DNA from 4 places in the Streptomyces sp. R-74717 genome. Region 1 is predicted to be linked to each of the others. Evidence: riboswitches for the same ligand, from Rfam matches in the RefSeq annotation. Region 1 holds a riboswitch; each other region holds the start of a gene.
The links. Region 1 has a riboswitch for thiamine pyrophosphate ahead of NRF20_RS42725 (thiamine phosphate synthase). Riboswitches for the same ligand answer to the same signal wherever they lie in the genome.

Region 2: it holds a riboswitch for thiamine pyrophosphate, as region 1 does, so the genes downstream of both, NRF20_RS13370 (thiamine ABC transporter substrate binding subunit) here and NRF20_RS42725 (thiamine phosphate synthase) in region 1, are expected to answer to the same signal.
Region 3: it holds a riboswitch for thiamine pyrophosphate, as region 1 does, so the genes downstream of both, thiO (glycine oxidase ThiO) here and NRF20_RS42725 (thiamine phosphate synthase) in region 1, are expected to answer to the same signal.
Region 4: it holds a riboswitch for thiamine pyrophosphate, as region 1 does, so the genes downstream of both, thiC (phosphomethylpyrimidine synthase ThiC) here and NRF20_RS42725 (thiamine phosphate synthase) in region 1, are expected to answer to the same signal.

The regions. Positions count from the first base shown of each region.
Region 1 is NZ_CP102361.1:9,452,854-9,457,879, reverse strand. It holds gene NRF20_RS42735 (acyl-CoA dehydrogenase) at 1-128, shown strand, start outside; gene thiD (bifunctional hydroxymethylpyrimidine kinase/phosphomethylpyrimidine kinase) at 245-1,042, opposite strand; gene NRF20_RS42725 (thiamine phosphate synthase) at 1,039-2,568, opposite strand; TPP riboswitch at 2,560-2,654, opposite strand; gene NRF20_RS42720 (hypothetical protein) at 2,801-3,358, opposite strand; gene NRF20_RS42715 (hypothetical protein) at 3,401-3,661, opposite strand; gene NRF20_RS42710 (alpha/beta hydrolase) at 3,878-4,900, opposite strand; gene NRF20_RS42705 (phosphodiester glycosidase family protein) at 4,949-5,026, opposite strand, start outside.
Region 2 is NZ_CP102361.1:3,000,125-3,005,150, forward strand. It holds gene NRF20_RS13360 (ABC transporter ATP-binding protein) at 1-217, opposite strand, end outside; gene NRF20_RS13365 (ABC transporter permease) at 220-1,833, opposite strand; gene NRF20_RS13370 (thiamine ABC transporter substrate binding subunit) at 1,995-3,104, opposite strand; TPP riboswitch at 3,179-3,295, opposite strand; gene rlmN (23S rRNA (adenine(2503)-C(2))-methyltransferase RlmN) at 3,337-4,443, opposite strand; gene NRF20_RS13380 (phosphatidate cytidylyltransferase) at 4,545-5,026, opposite strand, start outside.
Region 3 is NZ_CP102361.1:7,112,034-7,117,059, forward strand. It holds gene pknB (Stk1 family PASTA domain-containing Ser/Thr kinase) at 1-583, opposite strand, end outside; gene NRF20_RS32595 (thiazole synthase) at 705-1,499, opposite strand; gene thiS (sulfur carrier protein ThiS) at 1,502-1,738, opposite strand; gene thiO (glycine oxidase ThiO) at 1,735-2,919, opposite strand; TPP riboswitch at 2,916-3,029, opposite strand; gene NRF20_RS32610 (NAD(P)/FAD-dependent oxidoreductase) at 3,484-4,740, shown strand; gene NRF20_RS32615 (peptide-N4-asparagine amidase) at 4,858-5,026, shown strand, end outside.
Region 4 is NZ_CP102361.1:5,003,755-5,008,780, reverse strand. It holds gene NRF20_RS22830 (IclR family transcriptional regulator) at 1-472, shown strand, start outside; gene NRF20_RS22825 (SsgA family sporulation/cell division regulator) at 574-1,011, shown strand; gene NRF20_RS22820 (YibE/F family protein) at 1,092-2,402, opposite strand; TPP riboswitch at 2,473-2,606, shown strand; gene thiC (phosphomethylpyrimidine synthase ThiC) at 2,599-4,446, shown strand; gene NRF20_RS22810 (hypothetical protein) at 4,457-5,026, opposite strand, start outside.

The DNA.
Region 1 (5,026 bases):
TCCACAAAGGCAAGCGGCAGGCGACCCGGTACTTCTTCCGCGTGGAACTCCCGCGAACGGGACCGCAGTTCGACCTGATCGACAGCCTGGACCGCACCGCGGCCGATAGCCGGGCCGAGTGGTTCTGACCCATGGGTCGGGCGGTTCCTGGCCTTCTGACGAGGAATCCGGGCCCATCTCCACACAGGCACCGCCCGGCGGGGCCCGTGTGGCGGCACGGCGGTGCGGGACTCATCGACCGGCGTCAGGTGTGCGCGCGGATCCGCCAGCCGTGGTCCACCGGCCCGATGCCGGCCCCCAGCGCGAACCCCGCCGCGATCGCCGCAGTGACGTAGTCCTTGGCCCGGCGTACTGCATCCGGTACGGGATGGCCCTGCGCCAGGCCCACCGCGATGGCCGAGGCGAGCGTGCAGCCCGTGCCGTGGGTATGCCGGTTGTCGTACCGCGGGGCGCGCAGCCAGTGCTCCTCCTCGCCGTCCGTCAGCAGGTCCGCCGCCTCGCCCGGCAGGTGGCCGCCCTTCACCACCACCCAGCGGGGCCCGTACGTGAGCAGCCGCGTGGCGGCGCGGCGCATGCCTGCTTCGTCCGTCGCCGTGATGCCGGTGAGCTGCGCGACCTCGTCGAGATTCGGCGTGGCCACCGTCGCGACCGGCAGCAGCGTGGTCCGTACGGCATCCAGCGCGTCGTCGGCCAGCAGCTTGTCGCCGTGCTTGGACACACTCACCGGGTCCACGACGACCGGGGCCGCCACGTCCGACAACAGCCCGGCGACCACCGTGACCAGCTCGGGCGAGGAGAGCATCCCCGTCTTGACCGCCTGGACACCGATGTCGTCCACGACACTGCGGTACTGCGCGCGCACCGCCTCCACGGGGAGGTCCCATGCACCCTGCACGCCCAGGGAGTTCTGTGCCGTGACAGCCGTGAGCACGCTCATGCCGTGGGCGCCGAGCGCCAGCATGGTCTTCAGGTCGGCCTGGATTCCGGCTCCTCCGCCGGAGTCGGATCCGGCGATCGTCAGCACGCGGGGCGGCGCGGTCATGCGTGGCTCTCCTCTCGGTTGCGGGTCCATGCCCGGGCGTAGGCCCGGGCCGCTGCTCGGGGATCCTCGGCGGCGCAGATACCGGAGACGGCGGCGGCACCCGCCGCCCCGGCATCCCGCAGGCGTGGCAGGTCGGCCGGAGTGACGCCGCCGATGGCCACGGCCGGCAAATCGCTGAGCCGGGCGAGGCGGGCGAAACCGTCATGGCCGAGTGCGGCCGGGGCATCCGCCTTGGTCCGGGTCACGTGCAGCGCGCCGATGCCGATGTGGTGGACGCGTGCCGGGTCCTCGGCGGCGGCGCGCAGTTCGTCGGGGGTGGCGGCGCTCAGGCCCAGGACCGCGTGCTCACCGATCAGTTCGCGTACCGCGGCCGGCGGCAGATCCGACCGGCCGACGTGGACCCCGGTGACGCGCGCCCCGGCTGCCCGGGCCGCCAGGAACACGTCCACCCGGTCGTTGGTGATCAGCGCCACCCGTTCGGGGACGACGGCAGCCACCTCCAGGACCGTCCGCAGGAACTCCCTCCCGGCGGCGTGCTTCTCCTGGATCTGCACGGCGGTGACGCCTCCGGCCGCGGGCCGCACATCGTTCATGGCGTTGCTGCTGAGGGCCGCCAGCGCCACGGCGAGCAGCCCGAACGCGCCCAGCAGCTCGTCCACGCCCGCGGCGGTCTGGTCGGTCAGCACCGAGGCACCCCACAGGCCGAGTGTCTGGACGGCGACGAAGGACCCCACAAGGCCGAGCAGCGTGCACCAGAACATGCGTGGGCGCGAGGTGGTGCGCGGCAGGTAGCGGCTGAAGTCGCTGGCGTACGGAGCCCAGGACAGGGTCAGACTCAGCGCGATGGTGCTGGTCAGGACGGACGCGCCGACCTGGTCGGCCCCGTGCGCGGTCCCGGTGCCGGCGGGGTGGACACCGTCGAGCAGCCGCCAGGCGATCAGCACGAACGCGGCAGCGAGCACGAAGGTCATGACGATCTGAAGCCGGTGGATGGCCTCGTAGCCCAGCACGCCGAGGGCTCCCTGGGCCACCAGCATGACCAGGACACCGAGCCAGAACGGCCAGCCGCACAGCCGCGCAAGCGCGTCCCCGCCGAACAGCCCGATCAGCGCGTCCCAGGCGACCGAGGACAGCCACTGCAGGATGCCGGGCACCGCCACGCCGCGGCCGAAGGCGAGCCGGGCCAGCGACAGCTGCCCGGCACCGGTCTGGCTCCCCCAGGTGCCCAGGTAGGCGGTGGGTATCGCGCCGAGGACGGTGCCCAATACGACGGCGGTGAGCGCCGCTGCGAAGTCCAGGCCGAGGGCGATGCCGACGGTGCCGGTGAACACGCCGGTCATGGTCAGATTGGGAGCGAACCATACGGTGAACAGGCGCCCGGGACCGCCGTAGCGGTTGCTCTCGGGGACCGGCTCTATACCGTGCGCTTCGACACGGAGGTCGCCGGGGGCCGTCGGCATCCGTCCGTCGAAGGCGGTCTGCCGGCCGTCGGCGGGCAGCCCGCCGGATACATGCGCCAAAGGCATGGAAGACATCCCTCCGCCAGTACGAACTGGTTCAGGTTCGACGGGTGTGATCTCAGCCCTCGGATGGGGCACCCCGTGTCCGGTGCGACGGACAGACTAACCCGATCGCTCCGGCTCTCACATCGCCGGGACCGGTGCTCCGAAAGGATCTCCGACAGGAGCAAGTGGTCGCTCGGCCCTGATGGGCTTGCCGTCGTAGTCGGAGTGGCGCTCCAACGGGAGATGAGCCGGGTCACCCCCGCGGCCGCCCTCGTCGCTGATGCGCGCGGCGCAGGTGCGAAGCGCTGAGACTGCCGTCGGAGACCTCGCAGATGAGGACTTCGGCGCGGATGAGGCTCAGGGAGAGCCGGCCGCGCACGTGCCGGATGGCGTTGTCGAAGACCAGCTCACTGACCATCAGTTCAGTGCTGAGCACGGGTGGTTTCAGGCCCCGGTCAGCAAGCTGACGGGTGGTGAGGGTACGGGCGCGGGCGACCTGCGCGGGGTCGACCGGCAGCTCCCAGCGTACGGCCCGTCCTGCCTGCAGAGGGCGGGGGCGGGCAATGAGCAGGGCCGCGTCACCGGATCGGGGCCCGGACAGCAGGGTGGTCGGCATCGCAGAGCTGCTCGAGCGGTCGTGCGGGGCCGGCCATGCTACGGGGCAGCTGATCTGGCCCTGCGTCGGCTCCGGGTCCGGTGCCTGGAGGAGGCCGTCGGTGCCCAGCGCAAGGACGGAGCCTTCCGCGAGTCGGCGTTCAGCGGTTTCGAAGGGCAGCCCGCCGCGCGGCCTGCCCCAGCGCCTCACCGTCATCGCAGCACATGCCCACCGCGCTGCCCTCCTCCACGTGCTCGCTCACTTCTGGCTGAGCTTGATGTGCTCGGTCAGGTTGCCGAGCTCGCTGCCGAGTTTCTGCACGGGGTCGGCGAAAGAGGCCAGGGCGGACTCGATGTCGACCGCTGCGGCCGTGTGACGCTCCATGACGGCTGCATGCTCCAGCCGTGCCCACACGGCTGCTTCGGCCACCAGTGCGTCGCGCTGAGGACTGGCAACCGGGTGCTGGGATGCCTGGGTGAGCAGCTCGCGGGCCCTCTGGGCAGGGGTGCTGTCGTTCATGGACTGAATCTTTACAGCGGACGCGGGGCGATGGGCGGTTTCGGGGGCGGGACACCCGGACCGAGCCGGTGGTGGAACTGGCACAGCATGCAGACGAGATCGCCGCAACCGGTGACGGTCCCACGATCTCCCTTGCCCGGCCGGGGGCTCGTCCCATACACGGCCGGCCATGGCGCGGCGGGGATGCCCGGGCGGCTGATCTCGGCACACGGCCGTTCAGCCGTCGGCCCGCAAGGCGTGGAGCAGCATCGGCAGCGAGGAGTGCAACTCACGCTGCCAGTACGCCCAGCCGTGGGTCCCCGGTCCGTAGAAGTGGGTGGTCACGTGCTTCGCGCCCTGGCGTTCGAGCTCGCTCGCAAGGGCATGGTTCTGCCTGTTGAAGTCCGCCTCGAGCGCGCTCGTGGTGCCCGGCGGGTCCAAGGGGCCGGTGGTGCCGTCACCGCAGGACAGGTGGACGGGGATCGGCCTGAGGCGCTTGGCCAGGTGGAACGGGTCGTGGGCGGCCCAGATGTCACGTTGCGCAACCGGGTCGCCCCAGACCCTCAGCGGGTCGGTGCCCTGCCCGGCGAAGAACCCCATGATGCGGTTGACCGACTCGTCGTTGAGCAACGGGTGCACAGAGCCGGAGTACGCCGCGGCCGCCTTGAACATCCCGGGGTGCCGGGCGGCATACATCAGGGCTCCCTGACCACCCATCGAAAGTCCCGCCACGACGCGGTTCCGGCTCGCCCCCCAGTCGTGCTCAAGGAGGAGGCGCAGTTCCTTGGTGTGGAAGGTCTCCCATGCCGGGTCACTGCCCTGGCCGTAGTTCCACCAGTCGCTGTACCAGCCGTTCCAGCCGGCCTCCGGCATGACCACGAGGACGTCGCGCAGGCTGTCGGTCCGCGCGACGTCGGTCCGGCTGGTCCACGACGTGTAGTCCCCGCAGCAGCCGTGCAGCAGCCAGAGGGTCGGCCAGTGCCGGCTCCGGTCGCCCGGGTTCCAGCCGTCGGGCGTGAGCAGACGCACGTTCACCGTCCGGCCGCCGAGGGCCGGTGAACGGACCGACAGGTCGACCTGCCGGTCGGCGACCTGGGTGACCGCGACGACCTCGGCACCCCGGGACGAGGGCCCGAACCCGCCCGCTACCCCGGCGGGTGACACTGTCGACGCGGTGGCCGGCGGGGTCGACGCCAGGGTGAGCAGCAGCACGGCAAGGACGAGCAGGAGGCGGGCTCGGCGGATCGGGATGGCGGTCATGGCGGCTCCTGGCGGTCGGTGGTTCGGGTGTTCTCGGACCGGGCCGGGTCAGCCCCGGTCGGGCAGGATCAACAGTGCGTCCCCGACGGGGCGTTCACCGGCCGCGTCGGACGGGTCGTTGATCAC
Region 2 (5,026 bases), 6.5 Mb from region 1:
GCCGGTGCACCGGCACCCCGGCCTGGTCCGCGCCGTCCAGCAGCACCCGGCCGCCGTCCGGTGGGTGCAGTCCGGCGACCACCCGCAGCAGGGTCGACTTGCCGCTGCCGCTCGGCCCCAGCACACACACGATCTCGTGCTCGGCGACCTTCAGATCCACCCTGTCGAGTGCCGCCCGCTCACCGAAGCGCACCGTGGCCGATTCCAGTGTCAGCATCTCTAGAACTCCCCGGATCGGTCCGTGCGGATACGTTCGAGCAGCAGCAGCGAGAAGGCGCAGACCACCATCAAAATGGTGCTGAGGGCCATCGCCTGGCCGTAGTTGAGCTCCCCGGCCCGCCCCAGCAGCCGGGCCACGGCCACCGGCAGCGTCGGGCGGTCGGGCCGTGCGATGAACACCGTCGCGCCGAACTCACCGAGCGACACGGCGAACGCGAACCCGGCCGCGACCAGCAACGCCCGCCGCACCAGCGGCAGATCGACCTCCCGCCAGGCCCGCAGGGGTGACGCCCCGAGCACCGCGGCCGCCTCCCTCAGCCGGCCGTCCACCGCCCGCAGGACCGGCAGCATGGTCCGTACGACGAAGGGCACACCGACCAGCGCCTGGGCGAGCGGCACCAGAATCCATGAAGTCCGCAGATCCAGCGGCGGCTTGTCCAGCGTGATCAGAAAGCCGAAGCCGACGGTGACCGCGGACACCCCGAGCGGCAGCATCAGCAAGGCGTCGAAGCCGCGGACGAGCCGCCCCGCGCGCCGGGTCAGCGCCGCGGCGGCGAGCCCGCCGATGACCAGCGCGATGACGGTCGCGACCAGTGCGTACTGAGTTGAGTTCCAGATCGCTTCGAGCGGGGCGACCAGGAACGTACCGCCACCGGCGTCGGCGGACCGCAGGGCGCGGTAGAAGTCGAAGCCATGGCCGCCGGGTGTGTCCAGCGAGCGCTCGACCAGCACCCCGAGCGGCAGCAATATCAGCACGAGTACCGTCAGCAGCACCCCGCAGAGCAGCGCCCACTGCCCGGCGCCGCGCGGCCTGCGGGCGGTCTGTGCCGGGTCGACCAGCTTCAGCGCGGTCTCCCTGCGCCGTACGGTCCACGCGTGGACGGCGAGGATCGCGCCGACCGCGGCGAACTGCACCAGCGTCAGCACGGCGGCTGTCGGCAGGGCGAGCAGTTGGGCGGTCTGCCGGTAGATCTCCACCTCCAGCGTGGAGTACCCCGGGCCGCCGAGGATCTGTACGACCCCGAAGGAGGTGAAGGTGAAGAGGAAGACCATCAGCGCGGCGGCGGCCACGGCGGGCGCGAGGGCCGGCAGGGTGACCCGCCGCCAGGCGGCGAACCGTCCGGCACCCAGCACCCGGGCGGCCTCCTCCTGCCGTGGGTCGAGCTGTGACCACAGCCCGCCCACGGTCCGCACGACCACCGCGTAGTTGAAGAAGACATGGGCGAGCAGAATTGCCCAGACGGTGGTGTCGAGCCGTACGCCCCAGAGTTCATCGAGGAACCCGCCGCGTCCCAGCAGCGCCAGGAAGGCGGTCCCGACGACGACGGTCGGCAGGACGAACGGCACGGTGACGACCGCCCGCAGCAGTTGTTTGCCGGGGAAGTCGAAGCGGGCGAAGACATAGGCGCCGGGCAGCGCGATCAGCAGGGTCAGCGCGGTCGAGGCGAGCGCCTGCCAGGTGGTGAACCAGAGGACGTCGCGGATGTCCGGCCGGGTCAGCACCTCGCCGATCCGGCCGAACTGCCAGACGCCGTCGACCTTCAGCCCGCGGCCGACGATCGCGGCGACGGGGTAGGCGAAGAACAGCGCGAAGAACGCGACGGGCACGGCCATCAGGCCGAGCCGCACCGCGCTCCCCCGCCACGCCTTTGCGCGCGCCAGGTTCGCGTGCCCGGAGCGGGCGCGCGGCCTCTTTCCGCGCGGCCCCTCCCCGTGCTTGCTCTTCCCGTGCTCGCCCTTCCCGCACGCGTCCGTTCCGCGTACGGGAGTCTTCGCTACTTCACTACGAGCGAGGACCACGACTGGACCCACTGCTCACGGTTCTTGGAGATCTCGTCGGGGGCGACGGTCGTCGGCTTGTCCACCGTCGCGCCGAACTTCGTGAAGAGTTCCGGCAGTTCCGCGCTCTTGGTGACCGGGTTCACGAACATGTTGAGCGGCATGTCCTCCTGGAACTTCTTGCTGATCAGGAAGTCCAGCAGGGCCTTGCCGCCCGCCTCGTTCTTCGCACCGTTCAGCAGACCCGCGAACTCGATCTGACGGAAGCAGGTCCCGGTGGCGACCCCGGTCGGGGCCTCGGCCGGCTGCGGCTTCGCGTACAGCACCTCGACGGGCGGGCTGGAGGCGTACGAGACGACGAGCGGCCGGTCGGCCTTGGCCTTCTTTCCGCCCGCGGAGCCGGAGAACTCCTCGTTGTACGCCTGCTCCCAGCCGTCGACGACCTTGACGCCGTTGCTCTTCAGCTTCTTCCAGTAGTCCTGGTAGCCCTTCTCGCCGTAAGTGGCGACGGTGCCGAGGAGGAAGCCGAGGCCGGGCGAGGAGGTCCCGGCGTTCTCGGTGACGAGGAGGTTCTTGTACGCGGGCTTCGCCAGGTCGTCGAAGGACTGCGGCGGCGCGAGCTTCTTGTCGGCGAAGTACTTCTTGTCGTAGTTGATGCAGATGTCGCCGGTGTCGATCGGGGTGACCCGGTGCTCGGCGTCCAGTTGGGTGCCTGCCGCCACCTGGTCGAGGCCCTTCGCCTCGTACGGCGTGAAGAGACCGCTGTCGAGAGCGCGGGAGAGCAGTGTGTTGTCGACGCCGAAGAACACATCGCCGCGGGGGGAGCCCTTGGTCAGGATCTCCTGGTTGAGCGCGACACCCGCGTCGCCGCTCTTCAGCACCTTGACGGTGTAGCCGGTCTCCTCCGTGAACTCCTTGAGCACATCCTTGGAGGCGTTGAAGGAGTCATGGCTGACGAGAGTCACGGTCTTCGAACCGGAGCTCTTCGTGCCGCCGGAACCGGAGTCCGACGTGTCGGAACTCCCGCATCCGGCAAGTGCCGTGACGCCGAGCGCGCCGACGACAGCCGTCGCCGCAAGCCGCTTGGTTCTGCGCGTGGTGCTCATTGTGGATTCCTCCTGGGTTTTGGCCAGGAAGAGACGCGGCCCCGCCCCTGGGGAAGCGGGCAGGGCGCAACAGCATGAGTTGATGACCGAACTTCCTACCCGGAATGACCCGGGCGAGGTTCAGAGGGTCTGCGGCCGACCTGTTCTCGGTGCCGCACTCTCAGCGCTGTGGCGCTCCCCTGTCGGAATATGAAGTTGATTTCAGGCCCAGGTTACACGGGCCGTTCCGGCCTCAGCGCTCGGCTGCCGCCAGCTGCCCACAGGCCCCGTCGATCTCCTGGCCGCGGGTGTCCCGCACGGTGACCGGCACTCCGTGTGCCGCGATCGCCTCGACGAAAGCCTTCTCGTCCTCGGGCCGCGAGGCGGTCCACTTGGAGCCGGGCGTCGGGTTCAGCGGGATCAAATTGACGTGCACCCGCTTGCCCTTGAGAAGCCGGCCGAGCCGGTCACCGCGCCACGCCTGGTCGTTGATGTCCCGGATCAGCGCGTACTCGATGGAGATGCGGCGGCCGGACTTCTCCGCGTACTCCCACGCGGCGTCCAGCACCTCGCCCACCTTCCAGCGCGTGTTCACGGGGACGAGCGTGTCGCGCAGCTCGTCGTCCGGTGCGTGCAGGGAGACGGCAAGACGGCACTTGAAGCCCTCGTCGGCGAAACGGAGCATCGCGGGCACCAGGCCCACGGTGGAGACGGTGATCCCGCGCTGCGAGAGCCCCAGCCCGTCCGGCTCCGGGTCGGTCAGCCGGCGGATCGCGCCGACCACCCGGTTGTAGTTGGCGAGCGGCTCGCCCATGCCCATGAAGACGATGTTGGAGAGCCGCGCCGGACCACCGGGGACCTCCCCGTCGCGCAGCGCGCGCATGCCGTCCACGATCTGGTGGACGATCTCCGCGGTCGACAGATTGCGGTCGAGACCGGCCTGCCCCGTCGCACAGAACGGGCAGTTCATCCCGCATCCCGCCTGCGACGAGATGCACATCGTCACCCGCTCCGGGTAGCGCATCAGGACAGACTCGACGAGCGTCCCGTCGTGCAGCTTCCACAGCGTCTTACGGGTGGTGTCGTCGTCACAGCTGATGTGGCGGACCACCGACATCAGGTCGGGGAACATCGCCTCGGCGAGCTTGTCCCGCGAACCGGCCGGGATGTTGGTCCACTCGGCCGGGTCGTGCGCGTACCGCGCGAAGTAGTGCTGTGACAGCTGCTGGGCGCGGAACGGCTTCTCGCCGATCGCGGCGACGGCTTCCTTGCGCTCGGCGGGCGTGAGGTCGGCGAGATGTCGCGGCGGCTTCTTGGCTCCGCGGGGCGCGACGAAAGTGAGTTCTCCGGGCTTAGGCATGGTTCATCCAGTGTCGCAGACAGAACGGTGAGGGCCCGCCGCCCTGTGGACAACGGACCCTCACTCGTAAAAGCCCAGGTCAGGACAGTAGAGCTCGGGGATCAGCCGGAACCCACGAACAGCACCAGCAGCAGCCAGACCACCGGGGCGGTCGGCAGCAGCGAGTCCAGCCGGTCCATGATGCCGCCGTGGCCCGGCAGCAGCGTGCCCATGTCCTTGATCCCGAGGTCCCGCTTGATCATCGACTCGCCCAGGTCACCGAGCGTGGCACTGGCCGCGACCGCGAGCCCCAGCAGCAGTCCCTGCCACCAGGAACCGCCGTCGATCAGGAACTGCATGCACAGCGCACCGGCGACCATCGCGAAGGCGACGGCCCCGAACAGGCCCTCACGGGTCTTTCCGGGGCTGATGCGCGGCGCGAGCTTGTGCTTGCCGAAGCGCCAGCCGACGGCGTACGCACCCGTGTCGCTGACCACGGTCAGCAGCAGGAAGGTGAGCACCCGCTGCGGCCCGTCGTCCGCGGTCAGGAGCATGGCGACGAAGGTGGCCAGGAACGGTACGTAGAACGCGGCGAACACGCCGG
Region 3 (5,026 bases), 2.3 Mb from region 1:
TGTCCGCCGTGCCGTGCTCTATCTGCTCGGGGGCGAGATAGGAGACGGTGCCCAGGACGGACCCGGTGGTGTTGGTGACGGCGCCCACGGCCCGTACGAGACCGAAGTCGGCGACCTTGACCCGGCCGTCGTCCCCTATCAGGACGTTCTCAGGCTTCATGTCGCGGTGCACGAAGCCCGCGCGGTGCGCGGCGCCGAGGGCGGCGAGGACCGGCTCCAGGATGTCCAGTGCGGCCCTCGGCTGCAGGGCGCCGCGCTTGCGCAGCACGTCGCGCAGGGTGCAGCCCGCGACGTACTCCATGGCGAGGTAGACGTACTGCCCCTGGGCGCCCTGGTCGAAGACCGCGACGACATTGGGGTGCGCGAGCCGGGCCACGGACTTGGCCTCGCGGATGAAGCGTTCGACGAACGAGGCGTCCGTGGCGAGCGCCGGGTGCATCACCTTGAGGGCGAGCACCCGGTCCAGCCGGGTGTCCACGGCCCGGTAGACCGTGGCCATGCCGCCCACGGCGATGCGGGCATCGACACGGTAGCGGCCGTCGAGCAGCTGCCCGACGAGAGGGTCCTGGAGGGTCGTATCCACGCATGCGAGTCTACGAGCCGCCACGGACACGGCTCACGGGCCGGGGCAGACCCGGGGCCGTACTGCAGCCGAGCCGTGACAGGGACATGCGCGCCGCAGCCGCCGGCGGCGGTCCGGTGGGTCAGAACGCCGGGCGCTCCGGGTCCAGCACCGCGCGCCCCTCCACCGGCGACGAGGCCTCGGCGAAATGGCGGCGCGGGATCCGGCCGGCGCGGTACGCCAGCCGCCCGCCCTCCACCGCATGCCGCATCGCCGCAGCCATCAGCTCGGGCTCCTGGGCCCGGGTCACCGCGGACGCCAGCATCACCGCCGCGCACCCCAGCTCCATCGCGAGCGCCGCGTCCGAGGCCGTCCCGGCGCCCGCGTCGAGAATCACCGGTACTCGGGCCTGCTCGACGATCAGCTGGAAGTTGTGCGGATTGCGGATGCCGAGGCCGGAGCCGATGGGGGAGCCGAGCGGCATGATCGCCGCGCACCCCACGTCCTGGAGCCTGCGGGCCAGTACCGGGTCGTCATTGGTGTACGGCAGCACGGTGAAGCCGTCGTCCACCAGAGTCTCCGCGGCGTCCAGCAGCTCGATCGGGTCGGGCAACAGGGTCCGCTCGTCGGCCACCACCTCCAGCTTGATCCAGGTGGTGCCGAGCGCCTCGCGGGCCAGCCGGGCGGTCAGCACGGCCTCGCCCGCGGTGAAGCAGCCCGCTGTGTTCGGCAGCACGCGGATGGAGAGCCTCTGGAGCACGGAGAGCACCGAGCCCTGCACGGTCGGATCGAGGCGGCGCATCGCGACGGTGGTGAGCTCGGTGCCGGAGGCGGTCAGGGAGCGTTCCAGCACGTCGAGGCTGGGCGCCCCGCCGGTTCCCATGATCAGCCGGGAGCCGAAGACGGTGTCGCCGAGGGTGAAGAGATCGTCGGACATGGTCAGCCTCCCTGGACCGCGGTGAGAACTTCGATCCGGTCGCCGTCGGCGAGCGTCGCGGTGGACCACCGGCTGCGTGGGACGACGGTCTCGTTGACGGCGGCCGCGACGCCGGAGTGCGTGGCGGTCAGGGTGGCGACAAGGGTGTCCAGGGTGGTGCCCGCGGCGAGGAGGCGGACCTCGCCGTTCACGGACACGGAGAGGGGCGCGGGCCCGGAGAGGGGCGCTGGATCGGTCATGCGGGCTGCTCCTGACGTACCCGGACGGCGGCGGACGAGAAACGGTGCGGGGTGAAGGGGCGGGCCACCTCGGGCACCTCGCCTGTGGTGAGGAGCTCTGCCATGACGTCACCGGTGACGGGGGTCAGCAGCACCCCGTTGCGGTGGTGGCCGGTGGCGAGGTGGAGGCTGGGCAGGGCGGTGGGGCCGAGCAGCGGGGAGTTGTCGGGGGAGGCGGGGCGCAGGCCGGCCCGGGTCTCGGTGAGCGGCAGCTCGGTGATGCCGGGCACCAGCTCGTGGGCGTCCCGCAGCAGCTCGTAGACGCCGCCCGCGGTGACGGTGGTGTCCCAGCCCATCTCCTCGCTGGTGGCGCCGACGACCAGTTCGCCGTTCTCGCGCGGTACGAGATAGACGTGGCTGCCCCGGACCACGGCCCGGACCGTCCGGGTGAGGAACGGTGCGTACGCGGCGGGCACGGTCAGCCGCAGCACCTGCCCCTTCACCGGCCGGACCTGCGGCACGATCTCGTCCGGCAGCCCCGGGAGCCGGCCGCTGAGGCTGCCCGCGGCGAGCACGACCTGGTCGGCGGCGAGCTCCGTACCCCCGGCGAGCACGGCTCCGGCGGCCCGGTCGCGTATCACCGTCAGGCGCTCCACCCAGCCGCGGTGGAAGACCACCCCGGCCCGCTCGCAGGCGGTCAGCAGTGCGGCGGCCAGCCGGCGGGGATCGATCTGGTGGTCGCCGTCGACCCGCAGACCGCCGCGGACGCCCGGCGCGAGCATCGGCTCCAGGCGGCGGCATTCGCGGCCGGTGAGCCACTCCGACTCCAGGCCCGAACGCTGTTGCAGGACGTGCAGTTCCCGCAGATGGGCACGGTCGTCGGAGTCCAGCGCGACGGCCAGGGTGCCGCAGGTGCGGAAGCCGGTCTCCTGTCCGCTCGCCGCCTCCAGCTCGGCCGCGAAGGCCGGATAGCGGGCGGCCGAGGCGACATTGAGGCCGAGCAGCATCTGTTCGCCGTAGTGGAGTTCGGTGACGGCGGCCAGCATGCCGGCCGCCACCCGGGCGGCTCCGCCACCCGGTTCAGGATCGGCGACCGCGGTGCGCAGTCCGCGTTGCGCGGCCCGCCAGGCGGTCACCAGACCGATGATCCCGCCCCCGATGACAAGGACGTCGGATCCGTTTCCGTTCCGAGAAGAACGCATGGGTGCCCAACCCCTCCCTTCGCCGGCATGACCCGGATCAGGTTCGTACGGTCGGAGGCCGCCCAGCCTCCCTCTCAGCCCGGTGCGTCCGGGCTCCCGCGAGTGTTTTACGTTGGCCACCCTAAACCGTTCCTGGGCAGTGAGCAGGAACGGGTCCTGTCCCACCGGCACGCCCCGAACGGTCTTGGGTGCGCTGGTCCTCCGCTTTCGCGTCCTGGGCGGCGACGCATATCCCGTATGCGGTCCGTCCCAGGTGGGCGGAATCCCCACGACCTGGGTGGGTGTGGCCAGAGGCGACGAGGAGGCCCCGAACCATCACTCCGGTGATACGGGCCCCGACTGCTGACGACGCCACACCCGGCGTCCCAGATCGCGCCACACACGTTACGCACACCCAGCCGGGCATACCCACAGATCGTCACGCCGTTCACTCGATCGTGCCCATGTTCACCAAAACCGGGCGCTGGTCGAGCAGTTGTGCACCGAGTTGCAGGGCAGCGGGACGAGCACGGTCGAAGAGCTCCCCCCTTTCCTGACGATCCGTCAGGTGCTTAAGGTGTACGGGTGAGCGAGCAGCAGCAGTCAGAGCAGCCGGACCGGCAGGCAGGGCGCCGCGTCGTCATCGTCGGCGCGGGCATGGCCGGTGTGCAGACGGCGGTGGCCCTGCGGGAACAGGGCTTCACCGGCTCCGTCGCCCTGATCGGCGCCGAACCGCACCAGCCCTACGACCGGCCCCCGCTGTCCAAGGCGGTACTGCTCGGCAAGGCCGAGGACTCCGCCTTCGACGTCGACTTCGAGGCGCTGGACATCGATCTGCAGCTGGGCCGCGAAGTCACCGGTGTGCGGCCGGACGCGCATGAGCTGGACACCCCGTCAGGACCCGTTGCATACGACGTCCTGGTGATCGCGACCGGCGCCGAACCGGTCGTCCTGCCCGGCGCCGAGGGCGTTCCCGGCGTCCATCTGCTGCGCACCCTCGACGACGCGGCACGGCTGCGGCCCGTACTCGACGGGCAGCACAGCGTCGTGGTCGTCGGCGCGGGCTGGATCGGCGCCGAGTTCGCCACCGCGGCCCGCGCCGCGGGCTGCGAGGTCACCGTCGTCGAGGCCGCCGACCGGCCCCTCGCGGGCGTCATGCCCGCCGAGGTCGCCACCCCGATGGCCGCCTGGTACGCCGAGAGCGGCGCCGGACTCCTCACCGGAGCCCGGGTCGCCCGCATCGAACCCGGCCGGGTGATCCTCGCGGACGGCCGCACGATCCCGGCCGGGGCGGTCGTCGTCGGAATCGGCGCACGGCCCGCCACGGGCTGGCTGGCCGGCTCCGGCATCGCGCTCGGCCCCGACGGATCGGTGACCGCCGACGGGGCGCTGCGCACCTCGCTCCCCGATGTGTACGCGGTCGGTGACTGCGCCTCGTTCCCCTCCTTGCGGTACGGCGAACGCCTTCTCATCCACCACTGGGACAATGCCCTCCAGGGCCCTCGGACCGCCGCCGCCAACATCATCGGGGCGGTGGCCGAGGACGGCCCGGCGCCGCAGACGTACGACCCCGTGCCGTACTTCTGGTCCGAGCAGTTCGACCGGTTCGTGCAGTACGCGGGCCACCACGGGAGCGCCGACACCCTGCTGTGGCGCGGCGATCCGGCCGGTCCCTCCTGGTCGGTGTGCTGGCTGCGGGGCGGCGTCCTGGTCGCGGTCCTCGCCGTCGGCCGGCCACGCGATCTGGCGCAGGGGCGCAAGCTCATCGAGGCGGGGGCACGGCTCGATCCGGAGCGGGCCGGTGACCCGTCCGTACCGCTGAAGTCGGCGACTCGTCAGTAGGCCTACGGGTAACGGACGTTGACGTCCGCCATGTGGACGACCCCTTGGGGAGAGGCGAAAGTTAGTGCACTGTGCATCTTTTAGGGTGCTCATTTCATGTCTCTTCGAAGGATGCGCATGTTTCGACACAGATGGGCCCGCGCGCTGCGCGGAATCTCCATGGCCTCGGCGTCGATCGCCCTCGTCGGAGGCGCACTCGCCGCCCCGGCGTACGCGGGCACCGCTCCCCAGCCCGGTTCCAACCCGGCTGTCGACTACCAGGACCCGATCGACGCGCTGCCGCCGG
Region 4 (5,026 bases), 4.4 Mb from region 1:
CATCATCGGCGTACCGGTGTACTGCGCCGTCTACCGCGAGGGTGAGATCGAACTCATCGCGGTCGCCGACAACCCCGCCACACCCGCGGTGGACGAGTGGGCATCCTTCCGGGAGACCGGGCACGCTCATGCGATCGGTCAGTGTCTGCTGAGCCAGCTCGACGAGAAGGCCCGCGAGGACCATCTGGACCGGCACCCTGTGCGGCCGCTGACCCGCTACTCGGTGAGGGACCGCTCGGCGTTTCTTGAACGATTGCGGTCGTTGGAACGAATGGAACCTGTCATCGAACGACAGGAGTATGCCTTGGGGACTGTCTGCGCAGCCATCCCGATCACGGCCGGATTCACTGCCGCCGCGATGGCGATTTCAGTGCCCCTGGAGCAGGAAGATCGGTTGCTCCCCGCAGTCGAACAACTACGTGGCGAAGTGGCCAGTCTCTTGCGCTCGTTCGTGTTCTCTATCAGTATCTGAAAAATCACTCCTTGTGATCTGCTATCGCGTGCACCACGATGGCGTCAATAGGGCCATGGGGGATCATTCCTGGCCAGATTCATCTACTGCGGGGTTGGACGATGCGCGAGTCGGTTCAAGCTGAGGTCATGATGAGCTTCCTCGTCTCCGAGGAACTCTCTTTCCGGATCCCGGTGGAGCTCCGGTACGAAGTGTGCGATCCGTATGCGATCCGGATGACCTTCCATCTGCCCGGCGACGCCCCCGTCACCTGGGCATTCGGCCGTGAGCTGCTGCTCGACGGCCTCAACAGCCCCAGTGGCGACGGTGATGTGCATATCGGGCCCACGGAGCCCGAGGGGCTGTCCGATGTACATATCCGACTTCAGGTGGGTGCGGATCGCGCCCTCTTCAGGGCCGGTACGGCACCACTTGTGGCCTTCCTCGACCGGACGGACAAACTCGTGCCGCTCGGGCAGGAGTGCACGCTGGGTGACTTCGAGGGCAACCTGGAAGAGGCCCTGGGCCGGATCCTCGCCGAGGAACAGAACGCCGGCTGAGGAGGACGGCGCCGTCGGCCGGCCCGTCGGTCGAACGCAACACCTGCCGAATGGGTGAATCGCTCTCCGTAAGGAGGCGTTCAAGGCTTCGTCCTACGACGACGGCCCTTCCCGGTCCGTACGGGTGCCGAAGCTCCGGCTTCCGCGCCGACCCCTGTGCGGTCCGCGGAGACGACCAGCGCCGCGAGCACCGTCGTCACCGGCACTGAGGCGACCAGTCCGATCGAACCGACCAGCGTTCGTACGATCTCCTCCGCCACCAACTCGCTGTTGGTCACCGTCCCCACGCTGCTCTGGGCGATCGAGAACAGCAGCAGCAGCGGCAGTGCGGCGCCCGCGTAGGCGAGCACCAGCGTATTGACGACCGAGGCGATGTGATCGCGCCCGATCCTGATCCCCGCACGGTAGAGCCCCCGAGCACCCATCGTCGGGTTCGCCTGGTGCAGCTCCCAGACTGCCGATGTCTGGGTGACCGTCACATCGTCGAGCACCCCGAGCGAGCCGATGATGACACCGGCCAGCAGCAGACCGCTCATGTCGATGTGCGGGTACAGGCCGTGGATGAGGCCGGTGCTGTCGTCGGTGTTGCCGGTCAGGCTCGCCCAGCCGATGAAGAGCGATCCGAGCAGCCCGATCAGCAGCAATGAGATGAGTGTGCCGATCACCGCGACCGACGTGCGGGCGGTCAGGCCGTGGCACATGTAGAGCGCGATCAGCATGATCGCACTGGCCCCGACCACCGCGACGAGCAGTGGATTCGAGCCTTGGAGGATGGCCGGGAGGATGAACAGGGTCAGCACGGCGAACGACACGGCGAGCGCGACCAGTGCCATCACCCCACGCATCCTGCCCACCGCGATCACGACCAGGGCGAAGATCCCGGCCAGCAGCGTCATCGGGAACTTCCGGTTCACATCCGTCACCGAGTACTGCAGATCATGGGGCGCGTCGGGGGCGTACGCCACGACCACGCCCTGCCCTTCGTGCAACTGACGGGGTGCGTCCGGCTGGACGATCTCGACGAAGGTCCGGCCCTTGTCGTGACCGGTCGTCACCTCTACGGTGGCCTTCTCGCACAGCCCGGGCCCGTTCCCCGACGGTGGGGTGGTCGCGCCGCTGATGGGTGTCTGGGCGGCGTTCACGTCCTTGCAGTCCACCTTGTCGATATTCACCACCTTTCCCTGCTGGGTCTGCCGGTCGAAGCCGACACCGGTCCGCTCGTGCGGGGGCGCGCCGCCCGGCCAGAGCACCACCAGGCCGACTACGACCGCGGTGGCGAACGGGATCAGCACGGCCGCGATGACCTTGCGCAGATGTTTGGAGACGGGCGCGGCAGGGCCATGGCTGTGCGAGTGGCCGTGCGGTTCGGGGTCGGTATGGGGGGACGTCACCGGCCGATCATCGCAAGGAGAGAAGGGCCCTCTGTTCATTACGCCGGACAGGGCGCTAGCGTGGAGGAACCTTTGCACACGCGGGAGCTCGGAGCACCGGGCTGAGAGGGCGCTGATATCCGTACATCCGTACGGGAGAGGCTGCGCCGACCGCCGAACCTGTTACCGGGTAATGCCGGCGTAGGGAGTAGGTCTCATGACCACATCGGACGCACGCACGCCTGCCTCGAACCAGAGCGACGAGGCCGGGAAGTCCATCGGTTGGCACAAGGGGTATGTCCAGGGCTCACGCCCGGACCTCCGGGTGCCGGTCCGTCAGGTGCACCTCACCAACGGCAAGGACGTGACGCTGTACGACACGTCGGGCCCCTACACCGATCCCACCACCGATACCGATGTCCGTCGCGGACTCGCACCGCTGCGGGAGAACTGGATCATCGCGCGCGGCGACACCGAGGAGTACCCGGGCCGCCCCGCCCGCCCCGAGGACGACGGGCTCAAGCACACCTCGCCGCGAATGGGGTCTCCCCTGATCGAGCGAAGTCGAGAGCTTGGGGAAGGGCTGCGCAACCTCGACGCGGTCTTCCCCGGCCGCCCGCGCCTGCCCCGCCGCAGCCGGGACGGGCAGCCGGTGACCCAGCTCGCGTACGCCCGCCGGGGCGAGATCACCCCGGAGATGGAGTACGTGGCGATCCGGGAGAACGTCGAACCCGAGGTGGTGCGCGAGGAGATCGCCGCGGGCCGGGCCGTGCTGCCGGCCAACGTCAACCACCCCGAGATCGAGCCGATGATCATCGGTAAGCGGTTCCTGGTGAAGGTCAATGCCAACATCGGCAACTCCGCGGTGACGTCCTCCATCGAGGAGGAGGTGGAGAAGATGACATGGGCGACGCGCTGGGGCGCCGACACGGTCATGGACCTTTCCACCGGCCGCAACATTCACACCACCCGTGAGTGGGTTCTGCGCAACTCCCCCGTGCCGATCGGCACCGTTCCCCTCTACCAGGCCCTCGAAAAGGTCGACGGCCGGGCCGAGGAGCTGACCTGGGAGATCTACAAGGACACCGTCATCGAGCAGGCCGAGCAAGGCGTCGACTACATGACGGTCCACGCCGGCGTGCGCCTGCCCTACGTACCGCTGACCGCCCGCCGCAAGACGGGCATCGTCTCCCGCGGCGGCTCGATCATGGCGGCGTGGTGCCTCGCGCACCACAAGGAGTCGTTCCTGTACGAGCACTTCGAGGAGCTCTGCGAGATCCTCGCCGCGTACGACGTGACGTACTCGCTGGGCGACGGGCTGCGCCCAGGCTCGATCGCCGACGCCAACGACGAGGCCCAGTTCGCCGAACTGCGCACGCTCGGTGAGCTGAACACGATCGCCAAGCGATTCGGCGTCCAGACCATGATCGAGGGCCCGGGCCATGTCCCGATGCACAAGATCAAGGAGAACATCGACCTCCAGCAGGAGATCTGCGAGGAGGCGCCGTTCTACACGCTCGGCCCGCTGACCACCGATGTCGCCCCGGCGTACGACCACATCACCTCGGGCATCGGTGCGGCGATGATCGCATGGTGGGGCACGGCGATGCTCTGCTATGTCACGCCCAAGGAGCACCTCGGCTTGCCCAACCGGGACGATGTGAAGACCGGCGTCATCACGTACAAGATCGCGGCCCATGCGGCGGACCTCGCCAAGGGGCACCCGGGGGCTCAGGACTGGGACGACGCGCTCTCCGATGCCCGTTTCGAATTCCGCTGGGAGGACCAGTTCAATCTGGCTCTCGACCCGGTCACGGCCCGGGAGTTCCACGACGAGACGCTGCCGGCCGAGCCGGCGAAGACGGCGCACTTCTGCTCGATGTGCGGCCCGAAGTTCTGCTCGATGAAGATCAGCAGAAGCATCACAGAGCAGTTCGGAGGTGACGCCAGCTCGACGCCTGAAGAGATCGAGGCCGGGATGCTGGAGAAGTCGAAGGAGTTCGCGGCGGCAGGCAACCGTGTGTACCTGCCGCTCGCGGAGACGGGCGGCAGGTCGGCCGGCTGACCCGGCCGCCTCAGCGGAGGGGGGCCCGCCAGGCCACCAGTCCCGGCTGGCCCGCCTCCGCGAAACCCACCGCGAACGGCTTGTCGCCGTCGTCCGTCACCAGGTGGATGCTGCACTCCGTCACGCTGTCGCCCGGCGGGATCGTCCGGGCGACCCAGTCGGACGGACAGCCGGGGATCTTCGTGTCGAGGACGAAGGGGGTCTTCCCCCATATCTGCCGACCGCCCTCGGTGAGCAGGCGGACGTGGTCGGCCTGGTCGGCGTAGAGGTCTTTCGGGCCGGTGTTGGTGTAGGTGACCGACACGTAGTACGGGACGCCGCGCCGCTCCTTCTCGTTGAGGTTGAGGTCCAGACCCGCGAGGTCGGCCGCGCTGCCCCGGCGTACGGACACCAGCGTGGCGGGCAGTTCGAGGACGCCGTCCTCGTGGGCGTCCCACCGGACGCGGACGAGGTCGCCTGGCTCCGCCAGCCCGGCGGACGCCGCATCGAGGCCGCCCTCGACGGGCCAGGTGGCGACCGCGCCGCCCTCGTCGAGGTAGCCGTCGGCGTTGTGCGTCAGCGACAGCACGCCGACGCCCTC